Martelella mediterranea DSM 17316: one gene and its partner. The protein of the gene in region 2 interacts with the protein of the main gene of each other region in a pairwise test. Links are inferred from orthologs where the notes say so. Each region holds a gene or a part of one and is shown on either strand. Other genes may lie near its edges.

Evidence for each region.
Region 1: the proteins of cysK (region 2) and cysE interact in binary tests that used the Escherichia coli proteins (3 or more experiments, as listed by UniProt). The link is inferred for Martelella mediterranea DSM 17316 from one-to-one orthologs.

What each region holds. Positions count from the first base shown.
Region 1 is NZ_CP020330.1:3,752,333-3,760,965, forward strand. The notes cover bases 5,856-8,633. They hold cysE (serine O-acetyltransferase), read right to left. Parts: upstream 7,770-8,633; coding sequence 6,942-7,769; downstream 5,856-6,941. Other genes in these bases: Mame_RS17460 (sulfite exporter TauE/SafE family protein), read right to left, coding at 5,856-6,338; Mame_RS17465 (DUF3126 family protein), read right to left, coding at 6,633-6,842; Mame_RS17475 (alpha/beta fold hydrolase), read right to left, coding at 7,890-8,633. In the rest of the region: Mame_RS17425 (uracil-DNA glycosylase family protein), read right to left, coding at 1-61; Mame_RS17430 (sensor histidine kinase), read left to right, coding at 177-1,871; Mame_RS17435 (GNAT family N-acetyltransferase), read left to right, coding at 1,861-2,397; Mame_RS17440 (diacylglycerol kinase), read right to left, coding at 2,379-2,741; cobT (nicotinate-nucleotide--dimethylbenzimidazole phosphoribosyltransferase), read right to left, coding at 2,867-3,883; cobS (adenosylcobinamide-GDP ribazoletransferase), read left to right, coding at 3,981-4,760; Mame_RS17455 (retropepsin-like aspartic protease family protein), read left to right, coding at 4,811-5,512; more of Mame_RS17460, read right to left, coding at 5,517-5,855.
Region 2 is NZ_CP020330.1:1,137,743-1,146,413, reverse strand. What follows is about bases 2,634-5,449. They hold cysK (cysteine synthase A), read right to left. Parts: upstream 4,618-5,449; coding sequence 3,649-4,617; downstream 2,634-3,648. Other genes in these bases: Mame_RS05235 (MgtC/SapB family protein), read right to left, coding at 4,775-5,449; Mame_RS05245 (C4-dicarboxylate TRAP transporter substrate-binding protein), read right to left, coding at 2,634-3,430. Outside these bases: Mame_RS05260 (response regulator transcription factor), read left to right, coding at 1-517; Mame_RS05255 (TRAP transporter large permease), read right to left, coding at 561-1,847; Mame_RS05250 (TRAP transporter small permease), read right to left, coding at 1,838-2,374; more of Mame_RS05245, read right to left, coding at 2,456-2,633; more of Mame_RS05235, read right to left, coding at 5,450-6,043; dut (dUTP diphosphatase), read right to left, coding at 6,146-6,604; Mame_RS05225 (peptide chain release factor 3), read left to right, coding at 6,909-8,492; Mame_RS05220 (NAD(P)-dependent oxidoreductase), read left to right, coding at 8,494-8,671.

The DNA of each region.
Region 1 (8,633 bases), 2.6 Mb from region 2 along the record:
TGCGGCAGGCCGCGATCCGTTCTGCAAGTTCAATCTGATCTGTCAGCGAAAGCTCCCTCATTGCCGGCTCCCGGCATAGATGTATTACCGCCGTCTTAAAAAACAGCCCTAACAAATCCTTTACGGATTTCTTAACAATTCGTTCGTATCCTCGCCCTCAATCGAGGATGGATGCGATGACGAACCGTGCCGAACTGATTGCCAGCCCCCGCGACGAAGCCGATACCGCCGGCGAATTCCGCGCCGCGCTTCAAAGTCTTGAGAAAAGCGCGCCCGCGATCGCGATCATGCTGGCGCTCGCCGGCTTCGGCTTTCTCTATCTCGGGCGCGACCTGATCTTCGCGGTCTGGGCGCTGGCGGCGCTGATCCTGCACGGCGTCGCGTTCCTGACCATCCGTCAGGCCGCGCGCGCGGGCGAAGATACCGCATCGGTGCGCAAATGGAACGCCCGCGTCATCGGCGCCTACTGGCTGGCAGGCGGCGCCTGGGCGCTTCTCTCCGTTCTGGAGTGCGGCGCCTGTGGCGGCGCGGCGCTGCCCTTCTTCAAGGCGTCCATGGTGATTGTCGCGCTGTCGATGATGGCGCTTGGCGCGGTCGCGCTGCCGCGCTCGGCCTGGCATGTCTTCCTGCCGGCGGTCATGGCCTTCGGCCTCGTCGCCTATCAGAGCCGCGAGCCCTTCGATATCGGCCTGGCGGCCGTGCTTGCGATCGTCATGCTGTTCATCGCCTATTTCAACCATCACATCGCCGCGAGCGAAATGGCGCTGAAAACCAGGGAAAGCGAAAAGGACCTGCTTGCCGGACAACTGACCGAAAGCCTCGCCAGGGCGGAAGCCGCGGCCGAGGCCGCCGAGGCGGCCAACCAGGCCAAATCGACCTTCCTCGCCGCCATGTCGCACGACCTGCGCACGCCGCTCAACGCGATCATCGGCTTTTCGGAAATCATGAAGACCGAGATGATGGGGCCGCTGCCAAACGCCCACTACCGCGAATATGCCGCCGACATCCATCAGTCCGGCCGGCACCTGCTCGACATGATCGACAGCGTGCTCGACCTGTCGCGGCTGGAAGCCGGCGGCTATCGGCTGAACGAGCAGCCGGTCTATCTCGTCGACGTCATCGATGCCTCGATGGCAATGATCGGCGGCGCGGCCGCGGCCAAGGCGATCGCCCTCAAATGCGATGTCGCTGGCGCGCTTTCGCCGATCACCGCCGATGGTCGGGCGGTGAAGCAGATGCTGCTCAACCTGATCTCGAATGCGGTCAAGTTTTCCGATGAACATGCCGAGGTGCTGATCCTGGCCGGCACGACCGCGGAAGGCGGCCAGTATCTCAGCGTTCGCGATTTTGGCTGCGGCATGGACTGTGATGCGCTGGCGCTTGCCACCACCGCCTTCTCGCGCGGCGCGGAGGCCCGCGATGTCGAAGGATTCGGCCTTGGCCTTGCAATCGTCAAGCAGCTTGCGGACGCCCATCAGGGCGAGTTGATCCTGCAATCCGCTCCCGGCGAGGGCACGCTCGCCACGATCCTGTTCCCCACGGGCCGGGTGATCGACCTGCCGGCAGCAGCACTCCATCACCAGGACACCGGCCTCACCGTGGCCCTGTCCCCCGAACGGGCGATGCCGTTTGCGCCCGACAGCATCACGATCGAAACCACGGCCCGGACGTCCGAAACCCGCAGCGGCCGCGACCGGCTTGCCGCGGCGCTGAAACGCCGGGGCCGCAAGGTTGCCAATGACGCGCCGCTTCAGCCTGAAGAAGACGCGGCGGCCGCCCTGGCGTTCGAAGACGCGCTTGAGGCCGAGATCATCGAAGCGATGCAGGCCGATGACGGGGCGCGCCGGCACGAGGCCGCCAATGCCGCATGACATTGCCGCGATCCCGGTGATCGAAACCGAACGGCTGCTTCTGCGCCCGCTCGTCTTTGCCGACTGGCCCGCCTATTTCGCCTTTCTCGCCTCCGATCGCGCCCGCTACATGGGCGGACCGCACAGCGAGGAAACGGCGTGGTCGTTCTTCTGCAACGATGTCGCTCAGTGGACGCTCTTCAGCCATGGCGCGCTGATGTTCGAAGACCGCCAGACGGGCGAAACGATGGGACAGGTGGCGCTCTGCAAGGGGCCGCTTTTTCCCGAACTGGAACTCGGCTGGTTCGTCTATGACGGCGCGGAGGGCAAAGGATATGCGCTCGAGGCGGCGTCAGCGCTGCGCGACTGGGGTTTTGCAACGCTCGGCGTGAGCGAATGCGTCAGCTATGTCGATCCGGACAACGCCCGCTCGATCCGCCTTGCCGAACGGCTCGGCGCACGGCTCGATCCGGAAGCCCAAGCCCCGCACCCGGCGAACCTCGTCTACCGGCATGAGCGCCAAGCGCCTCAGAAGAACACCACATAGACGGCGTAGATAAAATTGCTGCTGATCAGGCAGAAGGTCGCGAACGAGCCGAGGTCCTTGGCATGCCGGCCTTCCACGGAGAGTTCCGGCGACACCCGGTCGATGATCTCCTCGACGGCGGTATTGAGCGCTTCCACGCCGAACAGGCACAGCATCAGGATCACGAAGATCATGAACTGAACCGCGCTCGCGCCGACAAGGAAGAACAACACGAGACCGACCACGAAGCCGATCAGTTCGTGGCGGAAGGCCTCTTCCTTCAGCAACCGCATGAAGCCCTGGAACGAATAGCCGCCAGCCGCGAGCAGATGGCGGAATCCCTTCTTCTTCTCGATCGGGGCCATGCATTATCCTTCGCCGTTTTCAAAACCAGCCAAATCACTTACCTAGCCTGAAAGGCCTGCGGCGTCGCCCGGTTTAGGGCGCAAACTGCCACAGGCCCGTGACAGTCCTGCGACACGTTTGTGACTTACGCTTCCCGGTCGGACACACCGGCTTCCTCGAATGTGGCCATGCCTGTATGACAGGCGGCGGCGGCCTTCACCAGGCTCGCCGCAAGGGCCGCGCCCGTGCCCTCGCCCAGCCGCATGCCGAGCGCCAAGAGCGGCGTCTTGCCGAGTTTCTGCACGAGCTTCAGATGCCCCGGCTCCGCTGAGACATGGGCGATCATGCAGTGGTCGAGCGCCGAGGGGTTGGCGGCCTTCAGCACGGCGGCGGCGGCGGTCGCGACATAGCCGTCGATCAGCACCGGCACTTTCTGCATGCGCGCGGCGATGATCGCGCCGGCGATCGCCGCCAGTTCCCGCCCGCCGAGGCGGCGCAAGGCTTCCAGCGGATCGGACAGGTGATCCTTGTGAAGCGTCACGGCCTGCTCGACCAGCGCGACCTTGCGTTCGTAAGCTTCCCCTTCCACACCCGTGCCCGGACCGACCCAGTCGGTAGCATTGCCGCCATAAAGCCCGTAGCTGAGCGCGGCGGCGACGGTGGTGTTGCCGATACCCATCTCGCCGAGGCAGAGAAGATCGACGCCGCCGGCCACCGCCTCCATGCCGTAGGCCATGGTCGCGGCGCAATCCCGCTCCGAAAGCGCCGGCTCGACCGAGATGTCGCCGGTTGGGTGATCGAGCGCGAGGTCGAATATTTTCAGGCTGAGATCAACGCTGGCGCAGATCTGGTTGATCGCCGCGCCGCCCTTGGCGAAGTTGTCGACCATCTGCTTTGTGACGGCTTGCGGGTAGGCCGAAACGCCTCTGGCGGCAATGCCGTGGTTGCCGGCAAAAACAGCAACCATGGGCCGATTGACCGCCGGCGTGCGCCCGCTCCAGGCCGCAAGCCACATGGCGATCTCTTCCAGCCTGCCAAGCGAACCCGGAGGTTTGGTAAGTACAGAGTTGCGTTTTCTCGCCTGAGAGAGTATCTGTGCGTCGGCCTTGGGGAAGGCGTCCAGCAAAGTGCGAAAATCCTCGAATGGGTGTCCATCGCTCATTTGTCTTGTCCCGTGCTATGCTGACAGCGTTGCCAAAGCTCATATTTTTCAAACGGCCGGCTAGCAAGGCCGAAGTCCTGGAAACGAGCACAAACCGATGAAGATGCCATTCTTCATTACCGACTTGACGAGCGCCCTTAGCTTCCTGACACGTCTCAGAGTGCCTGACCTGCTGATGGCCGAGATGCCGGCGGGCGCCCGCGCTGCCTGGGCGTACCCGCTTGCCGGCGCGATTGCAACCATCCTGCCCGCCATCGCACTGGCCGGGTTCGTCTGGCTCGGCGCTTCGCCGCTGCTTGCCGCGCTCATAGCCGTGCTGATCTCGATCATGATCTGCGGCGGGCTCCACGAAGACGGGTTGGCCGACGCCGCCGACGGGCTTTTCGGCGGGCGCGACCGCGAGACGGCACTGGCGATCATGAAGGACAGCCATTGCGGCGTTTTCGGCGTCACCGCGATCGTTCTGTCGCTGCTGTTGCGGGCGGCGGCGCTCGCGGCGCTCGTTCCGCATTACGGTGCGACGGCTGCGGCGCTGCTGTTCATTGCGGGGGCCACCGCCGGTCGCGGAAGCCTTGTGCTGCAGTGGACAATATTGCCCGCAGCGCGCACGGATGGCGCAGCCGCGACGCTCGGACGTCCCGGCGTCCGGACCACGGCGTCCGCAGAGGCGATTGCCCTGCTTTTGTGCGTCGCCCTCGCCATCGCGGCGAATGCATTCGTCCAGGTGGTGGCAGCCCTTGCCTTTGCCGGCATCGCATCACTGCTGTTTTCCGCCTTCGTCAGAAAGAGGATCGCCGGCCATACCGGAGACACGCTGGGCGCTGCCGCGCAGATCAGCGAGATCGTTTTCCTCGCGACCCTTGTTATCGCCACCTGAAACCCGATATCGGGACAATATCTTGTCGTCTCGGACCGGGAGTATATGCCTTGCGCCTTTTCTGGATTTTGATCGCCATCGTCTCGGTCGGCATGATCCTCCTCATGGTGACGGGCACCAGCGGCACCACGCTTGGCGTCAACAGCGATGACTTTGCCCGCACCCTCTGGCTCGCGCCAATCCTGCTGCTGGTCTCGGCGGGCGTGCTGCAGAGCCGCCGCAATCTCGGCTTCGTGTTCCAGTCGCTGCTGATCTGGGCGGCGGTGCTACTCGTGGTGGCGGCAGCCTACATCTTCCGCGACGATTTCCGCGATGTCGGCGCGCGGCTCTTCAGCGGGCTGATCCCCGGCATGGCGATGGAGACGACAATGTCCGATGGCCGCGAACAGGTGATTCTCCACAAGCGCCTGGACGGCCATTTCGCCGCCGATGTCGAGATCGATGGAGAGACGATCACGATGCTGGTTGATTCGGGCGCAAGCCGCGTCACGCTGACGGCGCGCGACGCCGCCCGCATCGGGTTTGAAGGCTCCGATCTCAGCTATACCGCGATGGTAACGACCGCCAACGGCACGGCGATGGCCGCGCCCATAACACTCGATGAGGTTTCGATCGGCCCGATCACGCGGCGCAATGTCAAGGCCATGGTGGCGACGGAGGGCCGGCTTGCCGAAAGCCTGCTCGGCATGAGCTTTCTCTCCACGCTGACCTCGGTCGACATGCGCTCGGACGAGTTACGCCTGACCGAATAACCGATCAGAAGAACGAATAGAAAAACCGCGCCGAGATGATCAGCAGGAAGATGCCGAAGCCGGCTTCCAGTTTCCGCTTGCTGAGCCGGTGCGCGACGGTGGCCCCGAGCGGCGCGATCAGCATCGTGATCGGAATGATCAGGGCGACGGCGACCCAGTTGATATAGCCGGTCGACAGCGGCGGAAGCCCCGCCTTGCCCCAGCCGCCGACGATATTGCCGATGAAGCCCGGAATCGAAATCAGCACGCCGACCCCAGCAGACGTTGCCACCGCCTGATGGATCGGCCGGTTGAAGAGCGTCATGAAGGTGTTGTTGAGCGTGCCGCCGCCAATGCCGATCAGGCCGGAGAGCAGGCCGATGAGCCAGCCATAGACGAACAGCGCCGGGTTTTTCGGCAGGTCATCGCCCAGCCGCCATTCCGCCGATCTGGGATAGAGCATCTTCAGGCCGATCAGCAGCGTGATCACGGCGAAGGCGCCGCGCAGCAGGCTGCCCGGCGCATAGGCGATTACCAGTGTCGAGACCACCGCCCCTAACGGCACCGCAATCACCCACCGCCTGAGCACCGCCATGTCGACCGCGCCGCGTTTGTAATGCGACTGGAAGGAGCGCAGAGATGTCGGAATGATGATCGCAAGCGAGGTGCCGACGCTCAGCTTGATACGCAACCCGTCATCCACGCCGAAAAGGGCGAAGGCCTGATAGAAGACGGGAACCAGCACGGCGCCGCCGCCAATGCCGAAAAGCCCGGCCAGAAACCCGGCAATTCCGCCGGCGAGCGCCAGCAATACGCAAAGTTCGAGAAGTTCGGAAAGCGGCGGCATCTCATTCCCCTCTGAGACGCTTGCATCTTTCCGGATTTTTCGGAATGAGGGCTCAAATGCGTCTCGATGTCATCAAAACGAGATGTTCTTACACTATCCAAACCACGGGGCAAGGCGGTGCCACCCGCCGCCTAGTACGATTGCCGTAACCTGTCTATTGCCGCCCCGGATTTTGAAGAGTGACATACTGCTCTCTGACTTCACATCACCGATTTGTTTCCGCCTTTTTGCCGGCCCTCACACGGGCCGGCTTTTTTTTTGCGGCCGACAGTCTGGCCCGAGGCTTAAGCGCGCTCAGCCTTCGAGGTCGACGTCGAGGATCGCCATCGAGAAATTGTAGGAGCGGTCGCCGTCCTCGTCATCGAGATAGATGACGCCGATGAACTCCTCGCCATTATAGACCTCGCAGGAATCATCCTTGCGCGGCCGCGCCCGGACCGCAAAGCTCGGGCCGAAGAGACGTTTGAAATAGGCGTCGAGTTTTTTGATTTCGTCTTGTTTCAAGGGATTTTCTCCGTCTGGCCTTTGCAATGTCCGCGGCTTTTGCCATGCGCGCCGGCGAAACGCAAACGCGCGACCGCACGGATTTGTTCTCGCCCGCGCCTATTCCTCGGAAATGATCAACTGATCCATCGAGCGCGCGGGATCGGAGCAGCCGGCCGTGCCGATAACCTTGGCGGGAACGCCCGCGACCGTGGAATTGGCCGGCACCGGCTTCAGAACCACGGATCCGGCCGCAATACGGGAGCACTTGCCGACCGAAATATTGCCCAGCACCTTCGCCCCCGCGCCGATCAAAACGCTGTCGCCGATCTTGGGGTGGCGGTCGCCGGTTTCCTTGCCGGTGCCCCCGAGGGTCACGCCCTGCAGGATCGAGACATCGTCGCCGATCGTCGCCGTCATGCCGACCACGAGGCCGGTGGCGTGATCGAGGAAGATGCCCTTGCCCATCTTGGCGGCGGGATTGATATCGGTCTGGAAGACGCTGGAGGAACGGCTCTGCAGGTAAAGCGCCAGATCCTGCCTGCCGCGATTCCACAGCCAGTGCGCCAGCCGGTGGGTCTGGATCGCGTGGAAGCCCTTGAAATAGAGCACCGGCTCCATGAACCGCGTGCAGGCCGGGTCGCGGTCATAGACCGCCTGGATATCGACGCGCAGGATATCGCCCCATTCCGGCCAGTCGCGGCGCATTTCCTCGAAGGTCTGCCGCAGGAGGATGGCCTGGACATCCGGGTGGTCGAGCCGCTCGCAGATGCGGTAGACGACGCAATCCTCCAGCGAATCATGGTTCAGGATGGTCGAATAGAGAAACGCTGCGAGGATCGGGTCCTTTTCCAGCGCGTATTCGGCTTCCGCCCTGAGGCTCGCCCAGATCGGATCGACGGCCTTCAGATTGGTTTCCTGGCTGTTCTTTTCGGGCTGCGCGGCCATGACGGCCTCCTTTTCTTCCGGTTCTCCGGGCGTCGCACCTGCCGTCGCCGACAGCACGATGAAGGACGCAATTTGCGGGGAATATAGATCAGCCGGCCGCAATTACCAATGCGGCGGTCTTCAGTTTTTCGTGTCGGCCACGTCCTGAAGGAAATCCAGAACCGCCTGCTTGAACACCTTGTCGCCGACGGCGAGCATATGGTCGCGGTTCGGAATGTCGAGTGCGCGCGCATTCTGCATCAATCCCGCAAGGGTCTGGGCGGAGCCCGCGAGATCATCGCGGGTGCCGACCCCGATCAGCGTCGGCGCGGCGATGCGGCCGACATCCTCGCGGCTCACGAGTTCGCGCGAGGTCTCGATACAGGCGGCGAGCGCGATCCGGTCGCTTCTGGTCTGGTCGGCGAAGGCGCGGAACATGCGGCCGCGCTCATGGGTGACGTCGTCGAGCGAAGGCGCGCGCAGCGCTTCGGCGATCGGGTCCCAGTCGCCCGCCCCGTCGCAGAGCGCGATGCCGAGCCCGCCGAAGATCAGGCCGCGGACCTTTTCCGGATCGGCGAGCGCCAGATTGGCGGCGATGCGCGCGCCCATTGAATAGCCCATTACATGGGCGTTTTCGATGCCGAGGTGATCGAGCAGGGCCGCGGCATCTCCGGCCATCAGCCTCGGATAATAGCGTTCGGGATCATGCGGCTTGTCGCTTTTGCCATGGCCGCGATTGTCAAGCGCGATCACCCGGTAGCCCGCCTCGCCCAGCGTCTTCAGCCAGCCCGGATGAACCCAGTTGACGGATGCCGTCGAGGCGAAGCCGTGAATCAGCAGGATGGGCTCCCCCGAACCGACATCGAAATAGGCAAGGTCGAGGCC
Region 2 (8,671 bases):
GCGGGTGGCGCTGGACGCCACCGGCCGCCACCTGCTGGCCTGCGATGTCGATGGCGCACTGCGCTGGATGACCCCGCAGGCAAGCCGGCTGATCCACGACGCGGTCGGCGCCGGCGCCGATCTCGGCTTCGTCTCACGCCAGCTCGCGGACTGGCTTGCAGGCACCGAACCGGTGGCCAGCCCGGATGCCATTCTTCCGATCACCGAAAACGGCAAAAAGCTGTTTCAGCTCGCTTTTCTGGAAAAGACCGGGGCCAGCGAATTCCTGTTCCGCGTCACCCCCGCGAACCCCGTCAGCGACGACGAGGCGCTGCGCAAGGAATTCCCGCTGACCGCGCGCGAGGCCGAGGTTCTGGCCTGGATCGCCAAGGGCAAGACCAACCGCGATATCGGCGACATCCTCGGCCTTTCCACCCGCACGGTGAACAAGCATCTCGAAACCATCTATGTGAAGCTCGGCGTCGAAAACCGGGCGTCGGCGGCGGTGAAAGCGGCCTATGTGCTGCACGGGATGTGAGCATCGCCCTGGCCTCACGCAATGCGAGGCCGGGGAAAAGGGGCTATTTCCCCATCATCATGTCCGGCAGGAAGGTCACGATAGAGGGGAAGAAAACGAGCGCCAGCAGCACCGCGATAAGCGCCACGAAGAACAGCCATGCCTCGCGCATATATTCGCCGATCGAGACGCCGAGGACCGAGCACGAGGTGAACATCAGCGTGCCGACGGGGGGCGTGACGCCGCCGATCGTCAGGTTCACCACCATCACGATGCCGAACTGCAAGGGATCGATGCCGAGCTTGGTGATCGCCGGCACCAGGATCGGCGTCAGCAGGATCAGCGCCGCCGTGCCTTCGATCAGCATGCCGATGCCTAGCAACAAGACGTTGATCAGCAGCAGCAGCATCAGCGGGTTTTCGGTGATGCCGAGAAGCAGCGCCGCGCCCTTGGACGGGATCTGCTCCCAGGTCATATAGAAGCCGAACGCCCCGGCCGCACAGATGATCAGCATCACGACGGCGGTTGCCAGCACGGTTTCGGTGATGATCAGCGGGAAGGAGGAGAGCTTCAGCTCCCGGTGCCAGAAAAAGCCGATGATCGAGGCATAGACTACCGTCATCGCGCCCGCCTCTGTTGGCGTGAAGATGCCCTGGCGGATGCCGATCAGGATGAAGGCGATGATCGAAAGCGCGCCGAGGGATTCGACGAAGGCTTTCCACAGCTCGCCGCTGGTCGCCATCTTGACGCGCGTCGGCTTGTACTTGCGGCTCTTGGCCCGGAGCCTGACGGCCAGCATAAGCGCAAGCATGATCAAGAGGCCGGGAACGATGCCGGCGATGAACAGCCTGCCGACGGAGACATTGGCGAGAAAGCCGTAAAGAATGAGCCCGATGCCCGGCGGAATGATCGGCGTGATGACGGCCGAGCAGGTGCACACCGCCGCAGTGAAGCCTGGCGAATAGCCGCGTCGCACCATTTCCGTGCCCAGCATCTTGGCCTGCATGGCGGCATCGGCGTTGGCCGAGGCCGACAGCCCGCCCATCAGCGCCGACAGCATGACATTGGCCTGCGCCAAGCCGCCGATGGTGTGGCCCACCAGCGCATCGGCAAAGCCGAGCAGCCGCCTCGTGATGCCGGCATGGTTCATGATCGTGCCGGCGAAGATGAAGAACGGCACGGCAAGCAGCGGAAAGGATTCGGTGGAGGACGCCATCTTCTGGATGAACGAGCTGATCGGCAGCCCGCTCGACATCAGGAAGAAGCTGAGCGCGGCCATGGCGATGCCAAGCGCGATCGGCGTGTTCAGCAGAAACAACGCCAGCATGATGGCAACCGGTATCAGGCCCATCCCGCGCCTCCTTCGTCCGGAGTTTCGGCGAGACGGTGGGTGGGCTCCGTATCGCCCTTGAACTTGCGCAGCGCAATGCCGGCATAACGCAGGAACATGCAGGCGAAGCCGCACATCAGCGCCGCGTAGAGAATGGCGCGCGGCCATCTGAGGATCGGCATCGGATCATCCATCGTGCTCAGACAGAATTTGACGCCAAGCCAGGTCGCATAGGCGAGAAAGGCAAGGATCAGCAGATCGACGAGAGCGCCGAGAAAGCGGCGCGGCCCCGCCGGGATCAGCATCCACGCCAGATCGATGCTCATATGCATGCCATATTTGAAGGCCGCCGCGCTGCCCATGAAAATCAACCAGGCGAAGGAAACCGAGGCGATATCGCCGGTCCAGGCCGCCGGCGTTTCGGTGATATAGCGCGTCACGACGCCCCAGCAGACCGCTGCGACCAGCACGAGGAGCGCGGTGCCGGCAATCACTTCCTCGAAATAATAGAATGGGCGCAGACCGGACCCTTGCGAATGCTTCGACATCGTTTCCCGCCTTGAAAATCGTATGAGGTCACCGAAAGGCCGAGGCGTCATGCCCCGGCCTCCGGTCGCTTTCGAACCCGCTTACTCAGCGAGGATCTTCTGGATCTGGTCGTAGAGGCCGGGCGTCCAGTTCGGGAACTCGCCGTAGACGCCGGCGGTCTTGTCGCGGAAGGCCTGGATATCGACATCGTCGACGATGGTGACGCCGGCATCGCGGAACATGTCCTTGTACTCCTCGTCACGCTTCAACGTCAGTTCGGTGGCGAGCGCGCCGGTTTCCTGACCGACCTCCATCATCACACCGCGGATGTCTTCCGGCAGGCTGTTGAAATAGTCGGAATTGATCACCCAGAAGGTAAAGGCGGTGAAGTGCTGGGTCAGCGAGATGGTATCGCGGGTCTCGTGCAGCTTCGCCCCCCAGAGCGAGCCGAGCGGGGCTTCCGCGCCTTCGACGACGTTCTGCTGAAGAGCACTATAGACTTCCGACCACTCGACAGTTGCCGGGCGCGTGCCCATGGCCTCGAACGTCTTGACGAACACCGTGTTCGGCGGGACGCGTATGGTCATGCCGTCGACATCGGCCGGACTGCGCACGGGCTTGTCGGCCAGGATGTTGCGGGCGCCGAAAAGCGCATCGTCAACGAGAAAGGTGATGCCCTTGTCGTTGAACTGGTCCTTGACGGAGGCGAACCAGTCCGAGCTTGCGATCTTTTCGAACTGCTCCGGATTGTCGAGCAGGTAGGGGCCTTCGACCACGCCGATATCCGGCACGAAATCGGAGAGGTAACCGGACGAGGTGACCGAGATGATCGGCGCGCCCTGGCGCATCATCTGGTTGACGTCCTTCTCGCTGCCAAGCTGCTGGGCCGGAAACACCTGAATTTCAACGCGCCCGTCGGTGCGCTTGGCAACTTCATCGGCGAAGAACTCAGCCGCCTCGATGGTCGGCTCGCCCGGCGACAGGGAACTGGCGAGGCGAATGGTGTAGTCGGCCGCCATGGCCGAACCGGCGAACAGGAAACCAGCCGCGACGAGAGCGGCATTAGCAAATTTCATGATTGACTTTCCTCCTGAGGATCATTGGGCCCTCCTCCGAAAAGGACTCTTATATATGATCATTTATTTCACATATAAATTTGAAGCTTGTCAACAGCGGTTGTGAGGAAGCGGCTACCTGCCGCAACGAAAAGGCCGGAGACATGGCACTCGCCATGTCTCCGGCCTTAAAATGAGCCTGATAATCGATGCGTCGGTTGTTCCCGCGCGGGGAAGTGTTACTGCCCGAGCCCCTCGAACAGCGCCGTCGACAGATAGCGTTCGGCGAAGGACGGGATGATGAGGACGATGGTCTTGCCTTCGTTCTCGGGGCGCGAGCCGACCTCGATCGCCGCCTTCAGGGCGGCGCCCGAGGAAATGCCGACCGGCACGCCTTCAAGGCGGGCCACTTCGCGGGCGAGCGCGAAGGCATCGTCGTTTTCGACCTGTACGATCTCGTCATAGACCGAGGTATCGAGTACGCCCGGCACGAAGCCGGCGCCGATGCCCTGGATCTTGTGCGGCGCAGGCGAACCGCCGGACAGCACCGGCGAGGCGGTGGGCTCCACGGCCACCACATGCACGTCCTTCTTCTTCTGCTTCAGCACCTGGCCGACGCCGGTGATGGTGCCGCCCGTGCCGATGCCGGAGACGAAGATATCGACATCGCCATTGGTGTCGTTCCAGATTTCCTCGGCCGTGGTCTTGCGGTGAATTTCCGGATTGGCCGGGTTTTCGAACTGCTGCGGGATCACCGCGTTCTCGGTCTCGGCGGCGATTTCCTCGGCCTTGGCGACCGCGCCCTTCATGCCCTTCGGCGGCTCGGTCAGCACCAGTTCCGCGCCGAGCAGCGCCAGCATCTTGCGGCGCTCGATCGACATCGATTCCGGCATGGTGAGGATCAGCTTGTAGCCCTTGGCGGCGGCCGCGAAGGCGAGCGCGATGCCGGTATTGCCGGAGGTCGGCTCGACCAGAACGGATTTGCCGGGGGTGATCTTGCCGGCCTTTTCCAGCGCCTCGATCATGGCGAAGCCGATACGGTCCTTCACCGAGGCGATCGGATTGAAGAATTCGAGCTTGGCGAGAAGGTTGGCCTTGACGCCATGCTCCTTCGCCAGCTTGTCGAGACGCACGAGCGGCGTGTCGCCGATCGTTTCGAGGATGGATCCGTATACCTTCCCGCGTCCGGGCTTGCCGTTCTGTTCCATGACTGTGCTCCCTTGAATTCGTTACAATCTAGGTAGGGTCGAAGGCGACCGAATTCGAGGCACGAACCGGCAATGCACTCTGAACTTGAGGAATGCAGTTCCAATTATAGCCCCTCCGAAGGAATTTCATTTCAGGTGCGACCTGCAAGCCCGTGCGTCACTGCAAAACCGCGCTGTAGAGCCAGAAACAGGCCCCGCCGACCACGATCACCACCAGCGTCACCAGGGCGAGCAGCCGGCCATATTCCCGCGTGCCGCTGCTATAGGCCAGAACCACCTTGGTGATCAGGTTGGAGACCGCCGCCGTCAGCACCGCGATCGCCGCGGTATGGATCGGAACTGCCCCTCCGGCCAGATGCGCGGTCGAAAGCGTGATGGCATCGAGATCGGGAATGCCTGAGACGAGCGCGATGAACACGATACTCGCCGGCCCCAGGAACTTGACCAGCACCTTGGCGGCAAAACCGATGACGCCGAGCAATGCGCCGAACCGCAGCACCGACTGCAGCTCGAACGGATTGGAAAGCTGAAGCTCGGTCTCCGGCCCGGCGTTCCCGCCGCTGCGGTTCAGGACGAGGCTTGCAAGGATGAAGGCGCAAAGCCCCGGCGCAAGGGCAGCCGCCAGCGGCGCCATCAGAACCGGCGCCACGACCGAGGCGATCACGAAGCAGCGCACCAGCGACAGCCCGCCGGCGATCGATGCCGCGCCCGCGAGCCTTCGCGCCAGCACAGGCTGGCTGACCGAAATGCGCGCGAAGGAGAGCGTCGTCGCCGTTGACGACACGATTCCGCCGGTGGCGCCGGCAAACAGGATGCCGCGCTCCGGACCGCCGATGCGCATCGCCACATAGCCGGCATAGGAGAGTGCTGCGATCATCACCGTCATCAGCCAGACGGAGAACGGATTGAACCCGCCCCATGGATCGATCGCGCGGTTGGGCAGAAGCGGCAGCGCCACGAAGCTCATCGTCAGAAGCACGAGCGCCGAACGCAGTTCCACCCATGTCATCGACTTCAGAAAACCGTGAAGCGCGTGGCGGGCGGCCAGCAGCACGGTGGTGACCACCCCGCCGGCGGCCGCCAGCCGCATATCGCCCGTGACGGAAACAATGCCGAGCGCGAACACGACCAGCGCCGCAACCACGCCGGTGACGCTGAAATCATGCCTCGGACCGGCAGCCAGATACTCGAAGACAACGAAGGCGATCGTCAGCCCGGCCGCCAGCATCGCCGGCACCGCCGCGCCGGTCTCGACGCCGAGATAGCCCGCCAGCCCGCCCAGAAGCCCGACCAGCGCAAAGGTGCGGATGCCCGCCACCCGCTGCCCGTCGGCCAGATCCCGCTCCTGCCAGCCGCGCTCGATCCCGGCCAAGAGCCCGATCGCCAGCGCCAGACCAACCCGCTGAAACGCCTCCATCATGTCCATCGGCAAAGCCTCCGTGCCGCGTTGCGCCAGCTTTCCGGGAAGCCTACACCACAGGCAAGAATGCGGAAATACGCCGATTTACAGACGCCCGGAAACCGCGCCTCACACGCCCGTCGATCCAAATCCGCCGGCGCCGCGTTTGGTCTCGGTCAGATCGTCGACCACGGTGACCGGCATCTGCGTGACCGGGGCGATGATGACCTGGGCGATGCGCATGCCGCGTTCGATGGTGAAGGCTTCCTCGCCGAGATTGACGAGCAGTACCTTGACCTCGCCGCGATAATCGCTGTCGATGGTGCCGGGCGTGTTGAGGCAGGTGATGCCGTGCTTGAAGGCAAGGCCGGAGCGCGGGCGGATTTGGGCCTCGAAGCCTTGCGGAATTTCGAAGATGAAACCGGTCGGCACCAGCGCCCGCTTGGCCGGCGCAAGCGTCATCGGCGCGTCGACGGCGGCGCGGATATCCATGCCGGCGGAGCCCGCGGTTTCATAGGCGGGCGGTTCGATGCCCTCGGCATGTTCCAGGCGTTTCAGCTTCAGCGTCATTCTTTTTTCCGTGTTCATTGCGGTCACCCTGGGAGCTGCCACCTTGCACGTCCACCTCACCTCTGGCCGATCTCCCCCCTTGAGGGGGAGATGCCCGGCAGGGCAGAGAGGGGTGCAGCGAAAGCCGCCAGCTCTGAGCTCGTTGAAAGGGTTCACCCCTCTCTGTCGCTTTCGCGACATCTCCCCCTCAAAGGGGGGAGATTGGTGATTGTGAGGTCCTCGTCAATTTCGCCCGCATCCTTCGCCACCAGACGCCGACAGGTCAATTGCATCTTGTGGCCCAAATCGCTACATAGGCCGCCATCAACAGGATATTCGACCGATGCCCGAAACGCTTGCCGAGGCGGTTGCCCGCCGCCGCACCTTCGCGATCATCTCGCATCCCGACGCCGGGAAGACCACGCTGACCGAAAAGCTGCTGCTTTTCGGCGGCGCGATCCAGCTTGCCGGCGAGGTGAAGGCGAAGAAGGATCGCATCCAGACCCGCTCGGACTGGATGAAGATCGAACGCGAACGCGGCATTTCGGTGGTCACCTCGGTGATGACCTTCGAATATGACAACACCGTCTTCAACCTGCTCGACACGCCCGGCCACGAGGACTTCGCCGACGACACCTATCGTACGCTGACGGCGGTGGATGCGGCGATCATGGTGATCGACGCGGCCAAGGGCATCGAGCCCCGGACGCTGAAGCTTTTCGAGGTCTGCCGGCTGCGCGACATCCCGATCATCACCTTCGTCAACAAGATGGACCGTGAGGCCCGCGACACGTTCGAAATCCTCGAGGAAGTGCAGGAGAAGCTCGCGCTCGACACCGTGCCGATGACATGGCCGATCGGCCAGGGCAAGAGCTTCTGCGGCACCTATCACCTGAAGGACAGCGCGGTGCGCTATGGCGACAGCCAGAAAGAGCTGACCAAGGTGAACGGCCCGGAAGTCGTGTCGGAAAAACTGCCGGAGCATGAGCGTCAGGACTGGGCGGAAATGGCCGAGCTTGCGATCGACGGTTATCCCGCCTTCGACCGGCAGGCGTTTCTGGAAGGCCATATGACGCCGGTCTATTTCGGCTCGGCGCTCCGCAATAACGGCGTGCGCGATCTGATCCACGCGCTTTCCGATTTCGCGCCCGCGCCGCGCGCGCAGGTGGCCGATGTTCGCACCGTGGAGGCGACCGACCCGAAGATGAGCGCCTTCGTGTTCAAGATCCAGGCCAATATGGACCCGAACCACCGCGACCGCATCGCCTTCGTACGCGTGTGCTCCGGCACGCTGACGCGCGGCATGAAGGCGAGGCTTGCCCGCACCGGCAAGCAGATGGGGCTGACCGCGCCGCAATTCTTCTTCGCCTCGCAGCGCCAGCTTGCCGATACGGCCTATGCCGGCGATGTCGTCGGCATCCCGAACCACGGCGCGCTCCGCATCGGCGACACGCTGACCGATGGCGAGGCGCTGGTGTTCCAGGGCGTGCCGAACTTCGCGCCGGAAATCCTCCGCCGCGTGCGGCTGGAAGACGCGATGAAGGCCAAGAAGCTGAAGGAAGCCCTGCAGCAGATGGCTGAGGAAGGCGTGGTCCAGCTGTTCACGCCTGAAGACGGCTCGCCGGCAATCGTCGGCGTCGTCGGCGCGCTGCAGCTCGACGTTCTGAAGGAGCGGCTGAAGGCGGAATACGGCCTGCCGGTATCGTTCGAGATGGCGCGGTTTTCCGTCTGCCGCTGGATTTCGGCCGAGAAGCCCGCCGATCTGGAAAAATTCATCTCCGGCCGGCGCGGCGATATCGCCCGCGACCTCGACGGCGATCCGGTGTTCATGGCGCAGGACGGCTTCTCGCTGAACTACGAAAGCGAGCGTGCGCCGGAAATCCGGATGATCGCGATCAAGGAATACCATCAGGCAAAGGCGGCCTGACATGGCGGACAAGGAGACGATCGGCATTTGCGGCATGGGCCGCATGGGCACCGCCATGGCGCGTCGGCTCTCGGCCTACGGTTTTCCGCTGGTGGTGTGGTCGCGCGGCGGCGTGTCGATGGAGCTTGCCTCCGAGACCCATGCCGAGGTCGCGCTGAACCCGGCAACGCTTGCCCGCA